DNA from 3 places in the Rhizobium sp. NZLR1 genome. Region 1 is predicted to be linked to each of the others. Evidence: predicted binding sites of a transcription regulator. Region 1 holds the regulator's gene; each other region holds the start of a gene.
The links. The regulator PhoB, encoded in region 1, activates phosphate uptake and scavenging genes when phosphate is short. The targets are predictions, from matches to a motif close to TGTCATNNANCTGTCAT.
Positions count from the first base shown of each region.

Region 2: a site for PhoB is predicted at 3,483-3,499, ahead of phnC (phosphonate ABC transporter ATP-binding protein). Genes of this name have one in related genera too.
Region 3: a site for PhoB is predicted at 4,199-4,215, ahead of J3O30_RS16755 (DUF1045 domain-containing protein). Genes of this name have one in related genera too.

Region 1 is NZ_CP071632.1:551,712-559,362, forward strand. It holds gene pstC (phosphate ABC transporter permease subunit PstC) at 1-965, shown strand, start outside; gene pstA (phosphate ABC transporter permease PstA) at 962-2,281, shown strand; gene pstB (phosphate ABC transporter ATP-binding protein PstB) at 2,297-3,112, shown strand; gene phoU (phosphate signaling complex protein PhoU) at 3,157-3,870, shown strand; gene phoB (phosphate regulon transcriptional regulator PhoB) at 4,003-4,686, shown strand; gene J3O30_RS02790 (IS110 family transposase) at 4,802-5,740, opposite strand; gene J3O30_RS02795 (GcrA family cell cycle regulator) at 6,013-6,546, opposite strand; gene J3O30_RS02800 (aspartate aminotransferase family protein) at 6,970-7,651, shown strand, end outside.
Region 2 is NZ_CP071632.1:176,312-183,962, forward strand. It holds gene phnE (phosphonate ABC transporter, permease protein PhnE) at 1-546, opposite strand, end outside; gene phnE (phosphonate ABC transporter, permease protein PhnE) at 554-1,513, opposite strand; gene phnD (phosphonate ABC transporter substrate-binding protein) at 1,579-2,484, opposite strand; gene phnC (phosphonate ABC transporter ATP-binding protein) at 2,571-3,416, opposite strand; gene J3O30_RS00835 (DapH/DapD/GlmU-related protein) at 3,545-4,162, opposite strand; gene phnL (phosphonate C-P lyase system protein PhnL) at 4,159-4,866, opposite strand; gene phnK (phosphonate C-P lyase system protein PhnK) at 4,947-5,723, opposite strand; gene J3O30_RS00850 (alpha-D-ribose 1-methylphosphonate 5-phosphate C-P-lyase PhnJ) at 5,720-6,595, opposite strand; gene J3O30_RS00855 (carbon-phosphorus lyase complex subunit PhnI) at 6,592-7,651, opposite strand, start outside.
Region 3 is NZ_CP071632.1:3,363,014-3,370,664, reverse strand. It holds gene J3O30_RS16770 (response regulator) at 1-2,000, shown strand, start outside; gene mnmD (tRNA (5-methylaminomethyl-2-thiouridine)(34)-methyltransferase MnmD) at 2,271-2,999, opposite strand; gene J3O30_RS16760 (FAD-binding oxidoreductase) at 2,998-4,176, shown strand; gene J3O30_RS16755 (DUF1045 domain-containing protein) at 4,291-4,998, shown strand; gene puuE (allantoinase PuuE) at 5,114-6,037, shown strand; gene uraD (2-oxo-4-hydroxy-4-carboxy-5-ureidoimidazoline decarboxylase) at 6,037-6,537, shown strand; gene J3O30_RS16740 (HepT-like ribonuclease domain-containing protein) at 6,534-6,896, shown strand; gene J3O30_RS16735 (ureidoglycolate lyase) at 6,901-7,401, shown strand; gene uraH (hydroxyisourate hydrolase) at 7,398-7,651, shown strand, end outside.

The DNA.
Region 1 (7,651 bases):
ATGCGCTGCGCGCCATCGCCCCGCGCTTCCGCGCCCGCAATCGGGTTGAGCGTTTCATGCTCTGGGGCCTGCTACTCGCCTCTTCGATTGCTATCCTAACGACGATCGGCATCGTATTCTCGATGCTGTCGGAAGCCGCCCGCTTCTTTGCCGCCGTTCCCGCCGCCGATTTCTTCTTCGGCACCGTCTGGGACCCGCGTTTTGCCGGAGCCGGCAGCTCGTCCTTCGGTCAGTTCGGCCTTATCCCGCTGCTGCTCGGCACGCTCTATATCGGCATGGTCGCCATGCTGGTTGCCGTACCGGTCGGCCTGTTTGCCGCGATCTACATGGCCGAATACGCCTCGCCGAAGCTGCGCGGGATCGCTAAGCCGCTGCTCGAAGTGCTCGCCGGCATTCCGACGATCGTTTACGGCTTCTTTGCGCTCGTCACCGTCGGCCCGTTCCTGCGCGATTTCTCGGCTCAGATCAGCGGCCTGCTCTCCGGCAACTACACCAACTTCATTCAGGCGCAGAGCGTTCTGACCGCCGGCATCGTCATGGGCATCATGCTGATCCCCTACGTCTCCTCGCTGTCGGACGATATCATCACCGCCGTGCCGCGGACGCTGCGTGACGGTTCGCTCGGTCTTGGCGCCACACGCTCCGAAACCATCAAGAAAGTGGTCTTGCCCGCAGCCCTTCCCGGCATCGTCGGCGCCTTGCTGATGACCGCCTCGCGCGCCATCGGTGAAACTATGATCGTCGTGCTGGCCGCCGGTGTCGCCGCCCGCATCCAGATCAACCCCTTCGAGCCGATGACGACGGTGACCGTCAAGATCGTCAATCAGCTCACCGGCGACCTCGAGTTCACCTCGCCGCAGACGCTGGTTGCCTTCGCCCTTGGCATCACGCTGTTCTGCATCACGCTTTGCCTCAATATCTACGCGCTCTACATCGTGCGCAAATACCGGGAGCAGTACGAATGACGGATATTGTTTCTCCCGCCGGGATAACCGTTTCCAAGGCGCCCACGCGCCGCGATATCGGCATCAAGCGCCGCTACGCCGCCGAACGCCGGTTCCAGGCCTATGGCATCGCCGCCATCTCCTTCGGCCTCATCTTCCTGTTCATCCTGCTGTGGACGGTGATCGGCAAAGGCTACACCGCCTTTCAGCAGACGGCGATCACCCTGCCGATCGAATTTTCCGAGAAGACGATCGACCCCAGCAATAAGCGTGCGACCGATGCTTCGGTGCTGATCGCCGCCAACTACCCGGTTCTCCTGCGCGACGCGATCGTCAAGCAGCTGAACGTCAATGCCGCAAGCCGTCCCGACGTGCGCGATGCATCCGCCATGCTCTCCAAGGGTGCGCCGGTCCAACTGCGCGACATGGTCGTCGCCGACCCGTCGATCATCGGCAAGACGGTCAATGTCACCGTGCTCGCCGACGCCAATGTCGACAGCGCCAACAAGGGCCAGATCGACCTGTCGGTCGATGAGAAGAACCGCAAGGTCAACGACAAGCAGGTTGGCTGGATGAACGAGCTGAAGGCGAGCGGCGCTCTCCACAAGCAGTTCAACACCGGCCTCTTCGTCAACGGCAATTCCAGCCGTCCGGAGGCCGCAGGCCTTGGCGTCGCCCTCATCGGCTCGCTCTACCTGATGCTGATCGTGCTGGTGCTCGCTCTGCCGATCGGCGTTGCCGCCTCGATCTATCTCGAGGAGTTTGCGCCGAAGAACAAGCTGACCGATCTGATCGAGGTCAACATCAACAACCTCGCCGCCGTGCCCTCGATCGTCTACGGTCTGCTCGGCCTTTCCGTCTTCATCAACTTCGTCGGCCTGCCGCGTTCGGCTTCGCTGGTTGGCGGCCTGGTGCTGACGTTGATGACCCTGCCGACGATCATCATTGCGACGCGCGCCGCACTGCGCGCCGTGCCGCCGTCGATCCGCGCCGCAGCCCTCGGCCTCGGCGCCTCGAAGATGCAGATGGTGTTCCACCATGTTCTGCCGCTCGCCATGCCCGGCATCCTCACCGGCACGATCATCGGCCTGGCGCATGCGCTCGGCGAAACCGCGCCGCTGCTGCTGATCGGCATGGTCGCCTTCGTCGCCAACGCGCCGACGACGCCGCTCGATCCCTCGACGGCTCTGCCCGTGCAGGTCTATATGTGGGCCAACGAGGCCGAACGTGCCTTCGTCGAGCGGACTTCGGGTGCCATCATCGTCCTGCTCCTGTTCCTGATCGTCATGAACATGGGCGCCATCCTCTTGCGTCGTCGCTTCGAGCGCCGCTGGTAAACGGAGTTACACATCATGAACATGTTGACGGAAGCTGCAGTTGAAAAAGCGCTGGATCAGAAGATGAGCAACGTCCCTTATAAGATGATCGGCAAGGATGTCTCGGTTTACTATGGCGAGAAGCGCGCGCTTTTCGATGTGAACCTGAACATCCGCGAAAACACCGTAACCGCGCTGATCGGCCCGTCCGGCTGCGGCAAGTCGACCTTCCTGCGGAGCCTAAACCGCATGAACGACACGATCGACGGCTGCCGGGTCACCGGCAAGATCACGCTTGATACCGACGATATCTATGATCCCGATATCGACGTCGTCGAACTTCGCGCCCGCGTCGGCATGGTCTTCCAGAAGCCGAACCCGTTCCCGAAGACGATCTATGAAAACGTCTCCTACGGCCCGCGCATCCATGGCCTTGCCAAGTCGAAGGCCGATCTCGACCAGATCGTCGAGACCAGCCTGCAGCGCGCCGGCCTCTGGAACGAGGTCAAGGACCGCGTGCATGAATCCGGCACCGGCCTGTCCGGCGGTCAGCAGCAGCGCCTCTGCATTGCCCGCGCCGTCGCCGTCAGCCCTGAAGTCATCCTGATGGACGAGCCCTGCTCGGCGCTCGACCCGATCGCCACCGCCAAGGTCGAGGAACTGATCCACGAACTGCGCGAGAACTACACGATCGTCATCGTCACCCACTCCATGCAGCAGGCCGCGCGCGTCTCGCAGCGCACCGCCATGTTCCACCTCGGCAATCTCGTCGAGGAGAACGACACCGACAAGATGTTCACCAATCCCGACGATCCGCGCACCCAGGACTACATCATGGGTCGCTTCGGTTGATTTTGGCGACACCAAGCCTTCCCGTTATTCGAGGATAAAGCCCCATGGCATCGACACATATTTTTTCTGCCTATGATGATGATCTGAAGTTCCTGTCCAGGCGGATTTCCGAAATGGGCGGCCTGGCCGAGCAGATGGTCAGCGAGGCCGTCCGGGCGCTCGTCAACGGCGATACCGCGCTGGCGCAGAAGGTCATCTCCGACGATGTGATCCTCGATCACGCCGAGCGAGAAATCGGCGACAAGGCGATCGTTACCATCGCCCGCCGTCAACCGATGGCCTCGGACCTGCGCGAAATCATGGGTTCGATCCGCATCGCCGCCGATCTCGAACGCGTCGGCGACCTCGGCAAGAACACCGCCAAGCGCGTCATCGCCGTGCAGAGCACCGGCGTTCCGCGCAAGCTCGCCCGCGGTCTCGAGCATCTGTCCGAGCTGGCGCTCGTCCAGCTCAAGGAAGTGCTCGACGTCTACACGACGCGCTCTGCCGACAAGGCCAATGCGATCCGTGAACGCGACAACGAGATCGACGCGATGTACACCTCGTTGTTCCGCGAGCTGCTGACCTACATGATGGAAGATCCGCGCAACATCACCAGCTGCACGCATCTGCTCTTCTGCGCCAAGAACATCGAGCGCATCGGCGACCACGCCACCAACATCGCCGAGACGATCTATTACATGGCGACCGGCGCACAGCCGGAAGGTGACCGTCCGAAAGACGACAGCGCCAACACCGTCGGCGCGGTCACGGAATAAAGCCCATACTAGCCGTTGCGTGCGCGCCCATCCGGGCGCGCAAAGAGGTCGCAGCCACCTTTCTGAATTTGCGCAGGATGCATTGCTTAAATCACCCCGGTTTAAGGAACATGCGCGAGGAGACCGACAGGCATGATCCCGAGAGTTGCAGTTGTTGAAGACGAGGAAGCCTTGAGCGTGCTTCTTCGCTACAATCTCGAAGCGGAAGGCTTCGAGGTCGATACTATCCTTCGTGGCGACGAAGCCGAAATCAGGCTTCAGGAGCGCACGCCCGACCTGCTCATCCTCGATTGGATGCTGCCCGGCGTCTCCGGCATCGAACTCTGCCGGCGCCTGCGCATGCGGCCGGAAACCGAACGTCTGCCGATCATCATGCTGACGGCGCGCGGCGAAGAGAGCGAGCGCGTCCGCGGACTGTCGACCGGGGCCGACGATTACGTCGTCAAGCCGTTCTCGACCCCGGAGCTCGTTGCCCGCGTCAAGGCGATGCTACGCCGCGCCCGTCCCGAGGTGCTGTCGACGGTGCTGAAATGCGGCGATATCGAACTCGACCGCGAAACCCATCGCGTCCATCGCAAAAGCCGCGAAGTCCGCCTCGGCCCCACCGAATTCCGCCTGCTGGAATTCCTGATGTCGTCGCCGAGCCGAGTCTTCTCCCGCTCGCAGCTCCTCGACGGCGTCTGGGGCCACGATATCTATGTCGACGAACGCACCGTCGACGTCCATGTCGGCCGCCTGCGCAAGGCGCTGAACTTCTCCAACATGCAAGACGTCATCCGCACCGTCCGCGGCGCCGGCTATTCGATGGAAGCCTGAGGGGTTTCCGATAAAGTCGAGCAAGCTCTGCCCCTCACCCTAACCCGACCGGGGTCGAGCCACTCGTCTCGACCCCGGTCGGTGCCGGCAGGCGGATGAGCGACTATCTGGGCTGTCAAGTTGCATGTTCGAATTCTCTTCGCGCATCTCGTGCTTTTGCATTGAGAATGACCAGGAGTTTTCGGGCGAGCGCGATGCGGATGACCATTTTCGGTTTGCCCTGGCTTTGCAACCTTTGCTGGAATGCCGCCAGATGCGGATTGTGTCGGGCTGCGATGGCGCCAACCAGGAACAGAATGGCGCGTGGTCCGGAGCGCCCGCCGCGCACCGGCCGATGTCCGCTGCGTTTGCCGCTGTCGTTGGCAATCGGCGCAAGGCCGGCCAGCTTGGCGATCGCCTTGTTGGAGATCCGGCCGATCTCAGGCAATTCGGCCATCAGCCGGGCAACGGTACGGTTGGCCACGCCCTTGATCGAGCGAAAGGCCTGGTTGAGGCAGGCCCAGAGCGGATCGTCATCGATCATCGAGGCAATCTCGCCTTCGAGGGTGCGGCTCTGGCGCACCAGAAGCGCGATCACCTCGTTGAGGCTTGCCACGCTCTGATGATCGCGGGCCGCACTGCGGCGCTGCCTCTGGACGGTCAGGTCACTCGTGACCTGGGACAGCCGCGCCATCAGCGCCGACAGCCGCATCTGCGCGGCTTTCGGCGGCGGCAGGGCAGCCAGCCGCTTGGTTTCGGCATAATGGGCGATCATCGCCGCATCGATGCGGTCGGTCTTTTCCAGAAAGCCCATGGCTTCGGCAAACCGGCGCACATGGCGCGGATTAGCCAAGGCGCAGGCGATCCCCATCTCCCACAACAACAGGAAGGCCGTCCGCTCGTAACCGCCGGAAGCCTCCATGACGACGAGCTCGACATTCTCGGCCCGGCAAAGATCGGCCAGCGCGCCGATGCCGGTGGCGTCATTGCTGAAACGCTCAAACGTCCCGGACGGGCGGATAGACGCATCCAGCCAGTCCTTCGAAACATCCACTCCACATATAACTCTGTTCACGGTAACCTGCCTTGTGCGTGCGATTGGAACCAAGCGACTATTCGGTCGTACGTGACGATGACGAAGATCCCAGGCTCATCCACGGTTGTAACCAGAGGGGGAACGGGCGACTTCGTCACGCCTCTGGCCGGGTGGCCACCCGGCCAGAGGCTCAATCGCTTCCATCGCACAAAATCTCTAACGTGCAGATACAAGGGGCAGCCACACCCAACGTACTCACATAAAAAAACGGGCCTTCCAGCCCGTTTTTGCATGTCGACAATGTCACCCGTTCAGCTCGCCCGCGCTGCCGCCCGGCGGCGTTCGTTGACGGGCTGGTAGGCGAGTTTCTGGTGATAGCCGCAATAGGGTGAATTGTCGGGGGACTCGCAGCCGCAGAAGTGGAAGTCATCCTTCAGCGGATCGCCGACCGGCCACTTGCAAGTGCGTTCGGTCAGTTCCGTCAGGCCGAGGCGGCGGGAGATCGGCACGACCACGTTGCCTTTCGGCACGTATTCCATTTCCTCGACCGTTTCGATCTCGATCTCTTCCTTCAGCATCGTTGCGCCCTGCTGGCGGGTAACGGTGCGGGTGGTGATCCGAGAGGCGAAGTTCGGCGCGCGCGGCGCCGATGTATTGCGTTTCGGCGTTCGGGCCGTGGCGGCCGTGCCGCCGGCCTTGGCGCGGCCCGGAAGGCTCAGGCGGTGCACCTTGCCGATTACAGCGTTTCTGCTGACACCGCCAAGTTGCGCCGCGATCTGGCTGGCGCTCAGTCCTTCGGCCCAAAGCTTCTTGAGTTTCTCGACCCGCTCGTCTGTCCAGTTCATGCCCTGTCTCCACCTTCTGCGTTGGTGATGGCAGAATCCCTCACCGTTGCCTCGGAAGCTCCGAAACAAGAAACGCTTGATCAATTTTGGTGACTAGTTCCGCCGCATGCAGTCTAGTAATTGAACTTTAACCTAGTGTGAGCGTGACTCCGTGACAAGAGTCGCATGAATCCGGATGAATCGAATTCGGAGTTTTCCCCAACTTGCTGCCCCAGCGTGTCATTTCTGCAATAAAGCCTGTTGAAGGTCGAAAACACCGCTGTACAACCTTGCTGCATGCGCTAAGGGCGCAGTTTTGTTGACATTGCAGCGCGAAAAGGAAATAGTACCGCTGGCCGCCGCAAGGCGGCATTTTTAATTTTTCGGGCCTGGTTTTCTTAGCCGGAGTCCGTTGCTTGATAACTCTGATCGGGAGACCGCGCCATGGCTGAAGCCGCGCCGCTTTATGACACCTACTCTCGTGCCCCGCTGCGGTTCGAGCGAGGCGAGGGCGTGTGGCTGATCACCGAAAGCGGCGAACGTTATCTCGATTTCGGCGCCGGTGTTGCCGTCACCTCGGTCGGCCACGGCAATCCGCATGTGGTCGGCGCGCTGAAGGAGCAGGCCGACAAGGTCTGGCACCTCTCCAACATCTATGAGATCCCCGGCCAGGAGCGTTTGGCCAAACGGCTGACCGACGCCACCTTCGCCGACAAGGTGTTCTTCACCAATTCGGGTGCTGAAGCGCTCGAATGCGCGATCAAGACGGCGCGCCGTTATCAGTTTTCCAACGGCCATCCCGAGCGCTTCCATATCATCACCTTCGAGGGCGCCTTCCATGGGCGGACGCTCGCGACAATCGCCGCCGGTGGCCAGGAGAAATATCTCGAAGGCTTCGGCCCCAAGGCGCCGGGTTTCGATCAGGTGGCGTTCGGCGACATCGAAGCGGTCCGCGCCGCGATCACCGATGCGACGGCGGCAATCCTCATCGAGCCGGTGCAGGGCGAGGGCGGCGTGCGTCCTGCCACCCCCGAATTCATGAAGGCGCTTCGCCAGATTTGCGACGAAAACGGCCTGCTGTTGATCCTCGACGAGGTCCAGACCGGCGTTGGCCGCACCGGCAGGT
Region 2 (7,651 bases), 380 kb from region 1:
CCGGTCGACGGAAATGCTGACGTCGCCGGCAAAGCCGAGATCGGCGAGCACATTGTCGTCATAGACGGTCATCCAGCCGGGCACCGGCCCGACAACTTTCGGCGCACCGCTCGAAACCTCGACGGGAACGCTGATGCCATGCGCGGTGACGATCGTCTCGCTCTTCGAGACGGTGACGGTGCGGCTGGTGCCGCTGATCGAAACCGTGATGCTGCCATCGGGATTGTTGACCAACCAGTCCGGATGCGGATTGTCGCCGAGAGGCGAGAAGCGTGGATAGCGGATATCGATCGAACCGTCATCCCCGATGCGGAATTCCGGCTGAACGTCGTAGCTCACCCATTGGCTGAGATAGATGCCGACGCGCTCCCAATGGGCTTCGGCGAAAAGCTTAGGCAGGTCGAAGAACCAGACGGCATAGAGGCCATAGAGCAGCGTCGCGATCAGGATCATCAGCCCGCCGAAACGCTGGCGGAACGACCGGTGGAAATATTCCGGATAGCGCGTTTCTATCTCATGCATGCGGTTTGCGTCGATCACCGTCATGGCGGCCTCAATGTTGCAGAAGGAAGGCGTGCTCGCCGACGAGGCGGCGGCGCAGCCATGCGGAGAATTGGTCGACGGCGACGATCGTCACGAACAGCAGCAGAACGAGCGCCATCGTCTTGGCGCCGAAGCCGCGCGAGATCGAAAGCTTCAACTCCTCGCCGATGCCGCCGCCGCCGACGGCGCCGATGATGGTCGAGGCGCGCACGTTGATCTCGAGGCGTAAGAGCGCATAGGAGGTGAAATTCGGCAGCACTTGCGGCAGAGCGGCGAAGCGGACGCGCTCCCACCAGTTGGCGCCGACGGCTTTCATGCCCTCATCGGGTTTCATGTCGATATTCTCGGCCACTTCGTAGAAGAGTTTACCGAGCGCGCCGATCGTGTGCAGGGTGATGGCGATGATGGCAGCCACCGGCCCGATCGACAGGATCGCGGAAAACAGGCCGGCGATAACGATCTCAGGGAAGGCGCGCAAAAATTCCATCAGGCGCTTGGCGACGATGCGCAGCGGCCATGAACTGGTCAGGTTGCGGGCGGCAAAGAAGCTCAAGGGAACGGCAAAGACAAAAGCGACGATCGTCGAGATCAGCGCCACGTTGATCGTGACGATCATCAGCTCGAAATATTCGGGGATGTAGAAAGCGCCCCAGACGTAGACGCGGCCCTTGTCGAAATTGAATTCCTCGCCGCCCTTGTCGTTGACGCTCGCAATGTCGAACAGCGCACGCCAGACATCGTTCCAGTCCCTGGGGATGAGCCAGCTCAGGAAGTCGAAGATATGCGGCAGGCGGTCGAAGAAATGGCCGGCATTGCTCTCGTCGGCGAAGCGGACGGAACTGACGAAGGCCGCAATCAAGATAACCAGGCCGAGGATAGTGTAGAAGCGGCGCTTGGCGACCATCCGCTCCCAGGCGGTGCCGATCTCCTGCGTGCTCTGCATGTGCGGCTGTGTATCGGCAATAGTCATGGACGCCTCGCCCGATCAAAGATAAAGGGCGGCCGTTTCCGGCCGCCCCGCATTCCAGAAACCGATCAGCCGCCGATGGCAGCTTTGCGGACTTCGACGACGGCGTTGTAGAAGTCGTGCTTGACCGGGGCGTAACCCTTGTAGTCGCCGCCTTCGACAGCCGCGAAGCACTTGTGATCCTTCTCCGGCAGAGCCGTGAAGAAGGCTGCAAGCTTCGTCTGCCAGTCCTGGCCGAGGGCGTTGCGAACGACGAGGGGGCCGTTCGGGATCAGCGGCGAACGCCATACTTCAACCAGCTTGTTCGGATCGACGGCGCCCTTGTCGACTTCCTTGCGGAAGGTGCCGGAGGTGTAGCCGTCCTTGAATTCGCCGATGCCCGACGAGTCGTCGACGGCAACGTCGACCTTGCCGTCATAAGCGGCAAGCAGGTTGTTCTCGTGGCCGCCGTTGAACTGCGTCGAGGCGAAGAACTTGTCGTTCGGCATGCCCGTGTCCTTGGGGATCTGCGTCAGCGGCACGAGATAGCCGGAGGTGGAATCTGGATCGGCGTAGCCGAGCCTCTTGCCCTTGGCGTCCTTGATGTTCTTAATGCCGGAGGACTTCAGGGCGAGACCGACCGAGTAGTAACCCGTCGAGCCGTCCTTCTGCTGCGTCGTCAGGATCGGCGTAACAGCTTTCTCGTCCTTGATGTAAATGGCTGCGTAGCCGGAAGCGCCGAGTTCGGCGAAGTCGAGCGTGCCGCCGAGCAGGCCCTGGATAACGCCGTCATAGTCGGCGGCGGGGAACAGCGACACCTTCTCGAAGCCGAATTCCTGCTTCAGGTGGTCGGCAAGGCAGGCATAGTTGCGCAGGCGGTCGGTTTCGTTTTCGCCGCCGAGAATGCCGATGCGGAATTCCTTGAGATCTGCCGCGTTGGCGGCGCCGGCGAGCGCGAAGAGCGCCGTTGCCGCAAAGAGTGCTTTCTTCAACATGTGTCTCTCCTATTGACCGGTGCCCCCGGTCTTCCGTTACGAAGAAGTGTGCCCTTGACGCGGGCGCGCGATCGCGGCCGCCTCGCTCAGAGACCGGCCAGCGCCAGCGGTTGGGCGCCGGCGGATTGATTGTCTGCCCGCTCGGGAGCGATATTGATGGATGTCGAGGTCATCGTTTCGTCGATGCCGGCGCCATCCTTGTCCGTTCCGTAGATTGCCTTCACTGCCTCGGCGGTCAGTTCCGAGGCCTTGCCGTCGAAGACGACGCGGCCGCTGGCCATGCCGACGATGCGCTCACAATAGTTGCGGGCGGTGTCGAGCGTGTGAAGGTTGGTGATGACGGTGATGCCCTCGCGCTCGTTGATATCGCGCAGCGCATCCATGACGATCTTGGCATTCAGCGGATCGAGCGAGGCGATCGGCTCGTCGGCGAGAACCATCTTCGGGTTCTGCATCAGCGCTCGCGCAATCGCCACGCGCTGCTGCTGGCCGCCGGAAAGCGTGCCGGATGCCTGCAACGCCGTCTGCTCGATGCCGAGGCGTTCGAGCGCAGCGATGGCATGCACACGTTCCTCGCGGGTGAAGATGTTGAGCAGGCTCAGAAGCGTCGAGCGGTGGTTGAGGCGGCCGAGCATGACATTGGTCAGAACGTCGAGGCGCGGCACCAGGTTGAACTGCTGGAAGATCATCGCGCAATCGCGTTGCCAGTTGCGCAACGCCCGGCCGCGAAGCCCGGAGACCTCGACGCCGGCGAAATGAATGGAGCCGGAGCTCGGTTCCTGCAGCCGGTTGATCATGCGCAAGAGCGTCGACTTGCCGGCGCCGGATCGGCCGATGATGCCGACCATCTGGCCCTGAGGAATGTCGAGCGTGACGGAATCGACGGCGAGCTTTTTTCCGAAACGACGTGTGACATTCTTCAGCTCGAACATCATGCTTTCCCTTTGCACTCCAGGCCTTGGTCAGCATCGCATTAGTCCCGCTTGATGAACCTCCCATGTCATATTTGTGTAAGTCCTGTCACATATCCCCGCGCTTGTTGCGCATCTATATCGGCGGTTTAACCACCGTAGCGGAACAGGAAATCTTCCGCGCTCAGGTTGCGGAAATCCTGCAGCGCCTGGCGCAGCCGGTCGTGCTCCCAATCCCACCAGGAAAGCCTGTCCATCCGTTCGCCGATCTCTCTTGGAAAGCGTTCGCGGATTGGTTTGGCCGGCACGCCGCCGACGATCGCGTAGGGAGCGACATCCTTCGATACCACCGCACCGGCGCCGATCACCGCGCCGTTGCCGACGGTGACGCCGGGCAGGATGGTCGCCCCATGGCCGATCCAGACATCGTTGCCGATCGTCACGCGGTTTGCCCGCCGCCAGGCGAAGAAATCGGTTTCCATGTCGCCGTCCGGCCAGTAGTCGGCGGCACGATAGGTGAAATGATGCAGCGTCGCCCGCCAGGTCGGATGATTGGTGGCGTTGATGCGCACGGCGGCGGCAATATTGACGAACTTGCCGATCGTTGCGCACCAGACTGAGCCATCCTGCATGATGTAGGAATAGTCGCCGAACGTGGCCTCGCTGATGCGGCAGCGCTCGGAGACCTCCGTATAGCGCCCGAAGGTGGAATCGCTGACGGATGCCGTCTCATGCACATAGGGCTCGATGCCAAGCTTGCGGCTCATGCGGCGATCTTTCCAGGCGAGAACAGCTGGACGTCGAGGATGCGGTCGGCGACCGCCTCGCGCACTTCCTCGTCGTGGAAAATGCCGAGAAGCGCGACACCCGCCTTCTTCTTCTCCTCGATCATGCCGACGACGACGGCACGGTTTTTGGCATCGAGCGAGGCTGTGGGTTCGTCGAGAAGCAGGATCGTGTGCTCGGTGATGAAGCCGCGGGCGATGTTGACGCGCTGCTGCTCGCCGCCGGAGAAGGTGGCGGGTGGAAGTTGCCAGAGCGCTTCCGGCAGGTTGAGCCTGGCAAGCAGGGCGCCCGCCTTTTCCCGTGCCGTGGCGGCGTCTTCGCCGCGCGCCACAAGCGGTTCGGCAACCACATCGACCGCCGCGACGCGCGGTACTGTGCGCAGGAACTGGCTGACATAGCCGAGCGTGTGGCGCCGCACGTTGAGCACGGTGCGCGGATCGGCGGCGGCGAGGTCGACGATGCGCCCGTCGTGGCGTATGAGGATCTGGCCAGTGTCGACGGCATAATTGCCGTAGATCATCTTGAGCAGCGAGCTCTTGCCGACGCCCGATGGGCCGCCGAGCACGACGCATTCGCCTGAGGCGACCGAGAAGGCGACATTGGAAACGACGGGCAGCCTGATGCCGTCGCGCAGGTGCATGGTGAAGCTTTTCGAGACTTCGGAAACGACGAGGGGCGTTGGCATGATGTCTTCTTTCCTGGTTTCGGATTTACAGCGCCGGGCCCTGAAAAGACGCGCAAGGACGCTGTAAAGTCTTGAATTGCTCAGACCTGCAGGATCGAGGAGACGAGCAGTTGCGTGTAGGGTTCGCGCGGGTCGTCGAGCACCCGGTCGGTGAGCCCGTGTTCGATTACGTAGCCGTCCTTCATCACCATCATCCGGTGTGAGAGCAGGCGGGCGACGGCGAGATCGTGGGTGACGATGATCGCCGACAGGCCGAGATCGTTAACGAGGCCGCGCACCAGATCGAGCAGGCGTGCCTGCACCGAGACGTCGAGGCCGCCCGTGGGTTCGTCCATGAAGACGAGGCGCGGGCCGGTGACGAGGTTGCGGGCGATCTGCAGGCGCTGGCGCATGCCGCCGGAAAAGGCGCGCGGCTGGTCGTCGATGCGGTCGGCGTCGATCTCGACGCGCTCCAGCCAATCGATCGCCGAAGCGCGGATCGTGCCATAGTGCCGGTCGCCGATCGCCATCAGCCGTTCGCCGACATTGGCGCCGGCGGAGACGGTCATGCGCAGGCCGTCGGCCGGATTCTGGTGCACGAAGCCCCAGTCGGTGCGCATCAGGAAACGCCGCTCGGCCTCGTTCATGCGGTAGAGGTCGCGGTAGCTGCCGTCGCGCATGTGGTATTCGACGCTGCCAGTGCTCGGCAGCAGCCGGGTGGAGAGGCAGTTCAGCAGTGTCGTCTTGCCGGAGCCGGACTCGCCGACGATGGCGAGCACTTCGCCCGGCCAGAGATCGAAGGAGACGTCGCGGCAGCCGATCCGGTTGCCGTAAAATTTCGAAACGTCATGGACTTTGAGAAGCGGGATATCGCTCATTCTGCAGCCTCCCGGGCCAACATCTCGCCGGCATGCCCATGGGCGCGGCGGTCTTCGCAGTGATCGGTGTCGGAGCAGACGAACATGCGCCCGCCCTTGTCGTCGAGAACCACCTCGTCCAGATAGACATCCTCGGCACCGCAAAGGGCGCAGGGCTTGTCGAAGCGCTGGATGTCGAAGGGATAGTCATCGAAATCCAGGCTGACGACGTCGGTATAGGGCGGAACCGCATAGATGCGCTTCTCGCGTCCCGCGCCGAAAAGCTGCAGCGCGTCCGACATATGCATCTTCGGATTGTCGAATTTCGGCGTCGGCGACGGGTCCATGACGTAACGGCCGTGTACCTTCACCGGATAGGCATAGGTCTTGGAGATGCGGCCGTTATGGGCGATATCCTCGTAGAGCTTCACATGCATCAGGCCGTATTCCTCGAGAGCATGCATCTTGCGCGTCTCGGTCTCGCGCGGTTCGAGGAAACGCAGCGGCTCGGGGATAGGCACCTGGTAAACGAGCACCTGGCCGGGCCCGAGCTTCTCTTCCGGAATGCGGTGGCGCGTCTGGATGATCGTCGCCTCGCCTGTGCGCGTCGTCACCGCGACATTGGCGACCTTCTGGAAAAAAGCGCGAATGGAAACGGCGTTGGTCGTGTCGTCGGCACCCTGGTCGATGACCTTCAGCACGTCATCCGGTCCGATGATCGAGGCCGTCACCTGCACGCCACCGGTGCCCCAGCCGTAAGGCATCGGCATTTCGCGCGAAGCGAAAGGCACCTGATAGCCGGGAATGGCGATCGCTTTCAGGATGGCGCGGCGGATCATCCGTTTGGTCTGTTCGTCGAGATAGGCGAAGTTGTAGCTGGCCAGATCGCTCATTCGGCGGCCTCCTTCATGTCTTCGCCAGCGTTGCGGGCGGCTTCGAATTCGCGACGCATGCGGCGGACGAGATCGAGTTCGGCCTGGAAGTCCACATAATGCGGAAGCTTCAGGTGCTCGACGAAGCCGGTCGCCTGGACGTTGTCGGAGTGCGAGATGACGAATTCCTCGTCCTGTGCCGGGGCGGTGATATCCTCGCCGAGCTCTTCGGCACGAAGCGCCCTGTCGACCAGCGACATCGCCATCGCCTTGCGCTCGCTCTGGCCGAAGACCAGGCCGTAGCCGCGGGTAAATTGCGGGGGTGCCGTCGCCGAACCCTTGAACTGGTTGACCATTTGGCACTCGGTGATCTGGATCGTGCCCAGCGAGACGGCAAAACCGAGTTCCGGCACGTCGAATTCCACCTCGACCTCGCCGATACGGATCTCGCCGGTGAAGGGGTGGTTGCGGCCGTAGCCGCGCTGGGTGGAATAACCGAGCGCCAGCAGAAAACCTTCGTCGCCGCGGGCGAGCGCCTGCAGGCGCAGATCGCGGGTCATCGGAAATTCCATCGGCTCGCGGGTCAGGTCGCCGATCTCGTGATCCTCAGGCATGTCGCCGTCGGCCTCGATCAGCCCCTCCTCGCCGAGGATCTCGGAGACGCGCATGACGCGGCCGGTCTCGGCTGTGCGCTGGGCAGGCGTCTCGACCGCCTCGTCGGAAAGCAGCGACGGATCGAGCAGCCGGTGGGTATAATCGAAGGTGGGCCCAAGAAGCTGGCCGCCCGGCAGATCCTTGTAGGTCGCCGAGATGCGGCGTTCGATCGTCATATCAGCCGTGTCAAGCGGCTTGGAATAGCCGAAACGCGGCAGCGTCGTGCGGTAGGCGCGCAGCAGGAAGATCGCCTCGATCATGTCGCCGCGCGACTGGCGGACGGCAAGCGCTGCGAGTGTGCGGTCGAAAAGCGAGGCCTCGGCCATCACCCGGTCGACGGCGAGCGCCAGCTGCGCCACGATCTGTTCGATGCCGATCGCGGGCAACGAACGGTCGCCGCGGCGGCGGTCGGCCAGTAGGCGG
Region 3 (7,651 bases), 1.8 Mb from region 1:
CGACGCATGCCATGTCGCAAGGGCTCGCCATCGTCCAGGATGGCATCATCAAGCTGTCCAACGAGTCGCTTTCAGAGATACTGCGCATTCCAGCTTCCCATATCGAGCCAGGCGAGGGCTGGATCGGGCTCTTCGATTTCTGCGCGGCGCGCGGCGATTTCCATGATGCAGCCGCCGAGATCCTGCAGGGTTGGCGCGCCAACATCGCATCGAAGCAACCGATCTCCACGGTCTTCCATGTAGCAGGCGAACGCTGGGTGAACATGGAGGCGACGGTCAGCGAGGGGCAGCATTGGGTGGCGCTTTTCACCGACGTCACCGAGCTCAAGAGCCGCGAGGAGGACCTGCGCCAGCTCTTGTCGCGCGCCGAAGCCGCCGACCGGGCCAAATCCGAATTCCTCGCCAATATGAGCCACGAGATCCGCACGCCGATGAACGGTGTGCTCGGCATGGCGGAACTGCTTGCCAAGACCAATCTCGACACGCGCCAGAAAACCTTCATCGACATCATCGTCAAGTCGGGCAATGCGCTGTTGACGATCATCAACGACATCCTCGACTTCTCGAAGATCGATGCGGGGCAGATGAAACTGCGCAAAGCCGCCTTCGACATCACCGAAGCGGTGGAGGACGTGGCGACACTCCTATCCTCGCATGCTGCCGAGAAGAACATCGAGCTCCTGGTGCGGGCCGCACCGGATCTGCCCGCCGCGGTGATCGGCGATGCCGGGCGTTTTCGCCAGATCGTCACCAATCTCGTCGGCAATGCCGTCAAATTCACCGAGCGCGGCCACGTCTTCGTCGATGTCGGCTTCCAGACGGTTGCCGGCGGCGAGATCCTGGCGAGCGTCCGCATCGAGGATACCGGTATCGGCATCCCGCGCGAAAAGCTCGAATCGGTCTTCGACAAGTTCTCGCAGGTCGACGCCTCCTCGACCCGGCGGCATGAGGGAACGGGTCTCGGGCTTGCGATCACCGCCGGCCTTGTCGATCTCTTCGGCGGGTATCTCAATGTCGAGAGCGAATGGGGCAAGGGCTCGGTCTTCACCGTCAATCTCCCCTTTGCGGTGGCTGCAGCCCGCCTCGAGCCGAAACCGCTGCCAATCAATGTGCAGGGCGCGCGCGTCCTCGTGGTCGACGACAATGATGTGAACCGGCGCATCCTCACCGAGCAGCTTTCGCTCTGGGGCTTTGACGGCGTGGCCGCCGAGGGCGGGGGCACCGGTCTTGCGATCCTGGAGGCGGCGGCGGATCTCGGCATTACCGTCGATGCCGTCGTGCTTGATTATCACATGCCCGATATGAACGGCGCCGATGTCGCGCGCCGGCTGCGCGCCGATCCCCGCTTCGTCGAGCTTCCGATCATCTTTCTGACGTCGATGGATATTTCAGGCACAGAAAAGGAATTCGCGGCACTGAACGGTCATGCGCATCTGATGAAGCCGGCGCGCGCCAACGTGCTGCGCAATACCGTCGTCGAGGTCGTCCGCGCCGGCCGCGTGAAGCAGGTTTCAGAAGCCGAGATCGCCCGGCTGCAGGCGCAGGCGGTGGTGCCGGCACCGCCGCCTGAGCCGATGCCGCAGCAGCGGGCGCCTGAATTCGTCGATGTGCTCGTCGCCGAGGACAACGAGGTCAACCAGATCGTCTTCACCCAGATCCTGCAAGGAACGGGCCTCTCCTTCCTCGTCGTCGACAATGGCGAGCAGGCGGTTGCCGCCTGGGAGCGACACACGCCGCGCATCATCATGATGGACGTCTCGATGCCCGTCATGAACGGCCATGAGGCGACCCGGACGATCCGCGCGCGCGAAAAAGGGCAGGGGCATCGCGTGCCGATCATCGGTGTCACCGCCCATGCGCTCGAAAGCGACCGCGACCTCTGTCTCGACGCCGGCATGGACGACTATATGTCGAAACCGATCAGCCCCGAATTGTTGGAAGAGAAGATTCGGCAATGGCTCCTCAAGGACGAGCAGCAGCCGGGGCGCACCAGCTACTGATCTCAGTCGGAAAACAGGATGCTCTCGAAATCCTGAACTCCGTTCAAGATATGCAGGACCTGGATGCGATCCTTGCCGCCCGATCAAAGATCAGATAATTCCCGTAGGGCGGCGGACGCCGTGTTCATAGCGCGGGACCAGTGAAAAACCGTTCGGCGTTTCCGCCAGACGTTCACATCGTTCCATCAGTTCATGAATAAAGCTTACCGCCCGCTGCGGATTGTCCTTGCCATATAATCGTTAGCAACAGTGGACTGGAAGCAGCAAACGTTACCTGTCGGGCGCCTTGATGCCGCAGAGCATTTCGCGTTTGCCGGCGAAGCCCTGGCGGCGCTCGACGGTAAAGCCCGCCGCGATGAGGTTGCGGCGTACGAAACCGGCCGCGGCATAGGTGGCGAAAGTGCCGCCGGGCGCGGTCTTTTCGTTGACGCGGCGCATCAGTTCTTCCGACCACATATCGCCGTTGCGCGAAGGGGCGAAGCCGTCGAGATACCAGGCGTCGAAGCCGGGCTTTGCGGCTGCGACGCCGTCGAGTGCTGCGCCGCAGACGACGCTGAGCCTCATCTGGTCGTCGAGGTCGAGCGAGACGGTATCGGCAGGCGTTGGCGGCCAGGCCGCCGTCAGCGCCTCGCGTTCGGCATCGATCTCCGGCCAGTGGGAGAGCGCACGGCTGATTTCTTCGCCGCGCATCGGGTGGAGCTCGAAGGAGATGAAATGCAGCTGCTGGCCGGGCACGCTGTACAGCTTCCATCGCCGCCAGGTCTCGGCGAAGTTCAGGCCGGTGCCGAAGCCGAGTTCGCCGATCACGAATTCCTGCCGCCCGTTCCAACGCTCCGGCAGGCCGTTGCCGGCGAGAAAGACATGGCCGCATTCCAGCCGCCCATCGGTCTGGCAATAAAAATGGTCGCCAAAGGCGAGGGAATAGGGCATATCGCCGTCGCGCCATTCGAGCGGCTGCGGCGCGCCCGCGCCAATCTGATCGGGGTTCACGTCTGTCATGGAAAAAGCCGATAATCCTCAGCCGGTCTCAGGTCAATCGTCCTGCGAATTGCTGATCGTCGGCGGCGGCATCATGGGTCTCTGGGCGGCCGTCCATGCCGAGCGCCGTGGCATCGCTACCCTTATCGTCGACGCCGGCAAATTGGGTGGAGGTGCGAGCGGCGGCCTGCTCGGCGCGCTGATGCCGCATATGCCGGATCGGTGGTCTGAGAAAAAGCAGTTCCAGTTCGATGCGCTGGTCTCGCTCGAAGCCGAGATCGCCATGCTGGAAGCCGAAACCGGGCTTTCGGCCGGTTACCGCCGTTCCGGGCGGCTGATCCCGCTGCCGAAGCCGCATCTCAACAAGATAGCGCGCGCTCACTCCGAGGATGCCGAGCGCCACTGGTGCGCAGGCGAGCGCCGCTTCCATTGGCACGTGCTCGACAGCCCGCCGGTCGACGGCTGGATCGAGGCATCCGCCGGCGAGAGCGGTTTCGTGCATGATACGCTCGCCGCCCGCGTTGCGCCCCGCTCACTGACTGCGGGGCTCATTGCCTTCTTGCGACAGGCAAAACATGTGCGGATCATGGAACACGCGGCGGTGACCGGTGTCGATCCCGACTGCGGCACGGCCGACATAGGGAGCGAAACCATCACTTTCAGCGACTGCATCCTGGCCGCCGGTCACCAGTCTTTTCCGTTGCTGCAGGCGCTGACCGCCGGGCTGAAGCGACCGCTCGGTCAACCGGTCAAGGGGCAGGCGGCGCTGTTGAAAGCCGATCTCGACCCGGCGCTGCCGACGATCTTCCTCGACGGGCTCTATGTCGTCGCGCACGAGGGCGGGCATGTGGCGATCGGCAGCACCAGCGAAAACCGCTTCGACGATTCCACATCGACCGACGCTCAGCTCGATACGCTGATCGCCGCGGCGCGGGAGATCGTGCCGGCGCTGCGCGACGCCCCTATCGTCGAGCGCTGGGCGGGGCTTCGCCCGAAGGCGATCGACCGTGACCCGATGATCGGCCGCCACCCCGATCATCCGCGCCTGATCGCGCTGACCGGCGGCTTCAAGGTCAGCTTCGGCCTGGCCCACCGGCTGGCGGAAGCGGCGATATGTATCGCAGGCGATACGGATTGCGGATTTTTGCTGCCGGAAAGCTTCGCAATTTCAAGCCATATCGCGGCAGCTTCACGTTAAACGTGAATTCGACGCCGCTTCGTTTCGTTATTCTGTCATGCAAATCACCTATCTGCTTGCGCATCGACAGCGCCGGATTTGATCGGCGCTCAGTTCCTTGATGGAGGAAATTGCATGCGCTATGCCATTTGCTTCACGCCTCCGGCGAGCGACCCGCTGTCGCTTGTGGCTGCCAGTTGGCTTGGCCGAAACGTGTTTTCGGGCGATATGGTGGAGCCGCCGGCAGTTCGTGGCCTTGGCATTCACGAGATCGCCTTCCATACCGCCGTGCCGCGGCGCTATGGTTTTCACGGCGTTCTGAAGGCGCCGTTTCACCTGGGTCACAATATGTCCGAAGCGCAACTCCTGCGCGATCTGATGCGTTTTTCCGGGACCTTCGTCCCCTTCCAGATTCCGCGCATCGAAGTCGCACGGCTCGGCAATTTCTACAGCTTGCTGCCGAGCGCCCCCTGCGAGCGGATCCAGTATCTCGCTTCGGCGATCGTCCAGGAATTCGATCGTTTCCGCGCGCCGCTCAGCGAAGCCGAGATCGAGCGCAGCGATCCGGACGGGCTGTCGGCAGCGCAGTTTTCAAACCTGCATCGCTGGGGCAATCCTTATGTGATGGAAGAGTTCCGCTTTCATATGCCGGTGACAGGACCCGTCAACGCGATCGACATGGCGCGCATCGAGCCGGCCCTGCGGACGATTTTCGCGCCTGCCCTCAGTGACCCGGTGACGGTTTCAAACGTGGCGCTGATGATCGAGGAGGGCACGGGCGGTCCCTTCCGCGTTCATTCGCTGCACCCGATGGGCAAGGTCAGCGCGCGCAAGATCGCCTGAGCGTGCCGATGGGCTAAGCCATTGTACTGCAAAGGCAAAATCGGATTGAGCAGTTTCCTTCTCGACATTCCGGCTGCGGATGCTACCGTTCGCCGTCTTTTCAGAAGGTGATTTGATGGTATCCGAGACTTATCCGCGCAATCTCGTCGGCTACGGGCGACAGACGCCCGATCCGAAGTGGCCGGGCGAGGCGCGCGTCGCCGTGCAGTTCGTCATCAATTATGAGGAGGGCGGCGAAAGCTCGATCCTCGACGGCGATCCGGCTTCTGAAAATCTGCTGTCGGAGATCGTTGGCGCGGCCGCCTGGCCCGGACAGCGCAATCTCAACATGGAATCGATCTACGAATACGGTTCGCGCGCGGGCTTCTGGCGGCTCTGGCGGATGTTCACCGATCTCAAGGTGCAGGCGACCGTCTACGGCGTAACGCTAGCGATGGCGCGCAATCCTGAAGCGGTCGCTGCGATGAAGGATGCCGGCTGGGAGATCGCCAGCCACGGTTACCGCTGGCTGGAATACAAGGATTTTCCGGAAGATCTGGAGCGCAAGCACATCCTCGAAGCGGTGCGCCTGCACGCCGAGCTTACCGGCGAGCGGCCATACGGCATGTATCAGGGCAAGCCTTCCGACAAGACGCTTCGGCTGGTGCAGGAGGAGGGCGGCTTCCTCTATTCCTCCGATTCCTATGCCGACGATCTGCCTTACTGGGTGAAGGGCGTCGATGGGAAACCCTTCCTGATCATCCCCTATACGCTCGAAACCAACGACATGCGCTTTGCCACACCGCAGGGCTTCAATACCGGCGATCAGTTCTTCACCTATCTAAAGGATGCCTTCGATACGCTCTATGAGGAAGGCAAGGCGGGCAGCCCGAAGATGATGTCGGTCGGCCTGCATTGCCGCCTCGTCGGGCGCCCGGGCCGGGCGGCGGCGCTGAAGCGCTTCATCGAATATGTGCTGAAGCATGACAAGGTCTGGATTCCGCGCCGCATCGAGATTGCCGAGCACTGGCACAAGCACCATCAGCCGGACGCGATCTGATGCTGTCGCGCGAGGATTTCGTTTCCCGCTTCGGCGGCGTCTTCGAACATTCGCCTTTCATCGCCGAGCGCGCCTATGACGCCGGCAGCGTGAACGAGCCTCTGACGGCGGCCGGCGTACATGCGGCGCTTGCCGCCGTCTTCCGCGCGGCAAGCCGACAGGAGCGTCTCGGGGTGCTCAGCGCCCACCCCGACCTTGCCGGGCGCCTCGCCATATCGGGTGAACTTACCGAAGACAGCCGCAAGGAGCAGTCCGGCGCCGGTCTCGACCGCCTGAGCCCTGCCGAGCACGCCCGCTTCACAGAACTCAATTCGGCCTATGTCGAAAAATATGGCTTTCCCTTCATCATCGCCGTCAAGGGGCTCGGCAAGGAGGATATCCTGGAAGCTTTCGAAACAAGGATCGGCAACGGCCGGGACGAGGAGTTCTCGACCGCGACGGCACAGGTCGAAAAGATCGCGCTGCTGCGTCTGACATCGATGTTGCCGGAGGCTGAATGAAGGAGAGGCGCGCTATCGACTATCTCAATGACATGCAAAAGGCGGCATCCCAAGCGTTGTCCTTCATCGGCGGAATGGATGAGGCGGCTTTCGCCGAGGACCAGCTTACCTTCAAGGCCGTTGCCTTTTGCCACTTCACCATCGGTGCTGCGGCATCCCGTCTGCTGGTGTCCCATCCGGAATTTGCCACCGAGCATCCCAATCTGCCGTGGACCAGGATCTGCGGCACCGGTAATCGCATCCTCGACGACGTCTTCGATCTCGATCCCTCCGAAATCTGGGAGGCGACGTATCGGACGCTGCCGGAGCTGCTTCGGGAGATCGATGCCGTCCGATACTGGCATGCCCAAGGCGAGTGACGCGATGTCTCGGTTTCTCGACATTCGTCCTCTCACCAACTCCGCCTTCGCTCTCTTCGGTGAGGTGATCGAAGCCGATCCGGCCGCGATGCGGCTCATCAATGGCGGCACGACGGAGCGTTTCCATGCGCTGGCCGCGGCGCAAGCGACGGGCGAAGGCGCACGCGTCATCATCAATCTCTTTCGCGGCCAGCCGCGCAGCTTTCCCTATGACATCGACATGATGGAGCGCCATCCCTTCGGCAGCCAGAGCTTCTCGCCAGTCTCCGGCCGTCCCTTCCTCGTCGTCGTCTCCGAGGACGAGGGCGGACGCCCGGGCAGACCGCAAGTGTTTTGCGCGCGCGGGGACCAGGGAGTGAACTACCGCCAAAATGTCTGGCATCATCCGCTGATGGCGCTTGGCCAAGTCTCCGATTTCCTGGTCGTCGACCGCGACGGGCCGGGCAACAATCTGGAAGAGTTCTTCTTCGAAACCCCCTACATCATCAAAGAGCCAGCCCCATGACCGGACTGACCACCCATGTTCTCGACACCGCCCTCGGCAAGCCGGCCGAACGCCTTAGGATCGATCTTTTCCAGCTCGACGGCGAGATCCGCAGGCATCTGAAGACGGTCGAGACCAATGCCGACGGCCGAGTCGACGGCGGTCCCATCCTCGCTGGCGAACATTTCCGAGCCGGCACCTATGAACTGGTCTTCCACGCCGGCGATTATCTGAGGGCCAGCGGCACGCCGCTGCCGCATCCGTCCTTTCT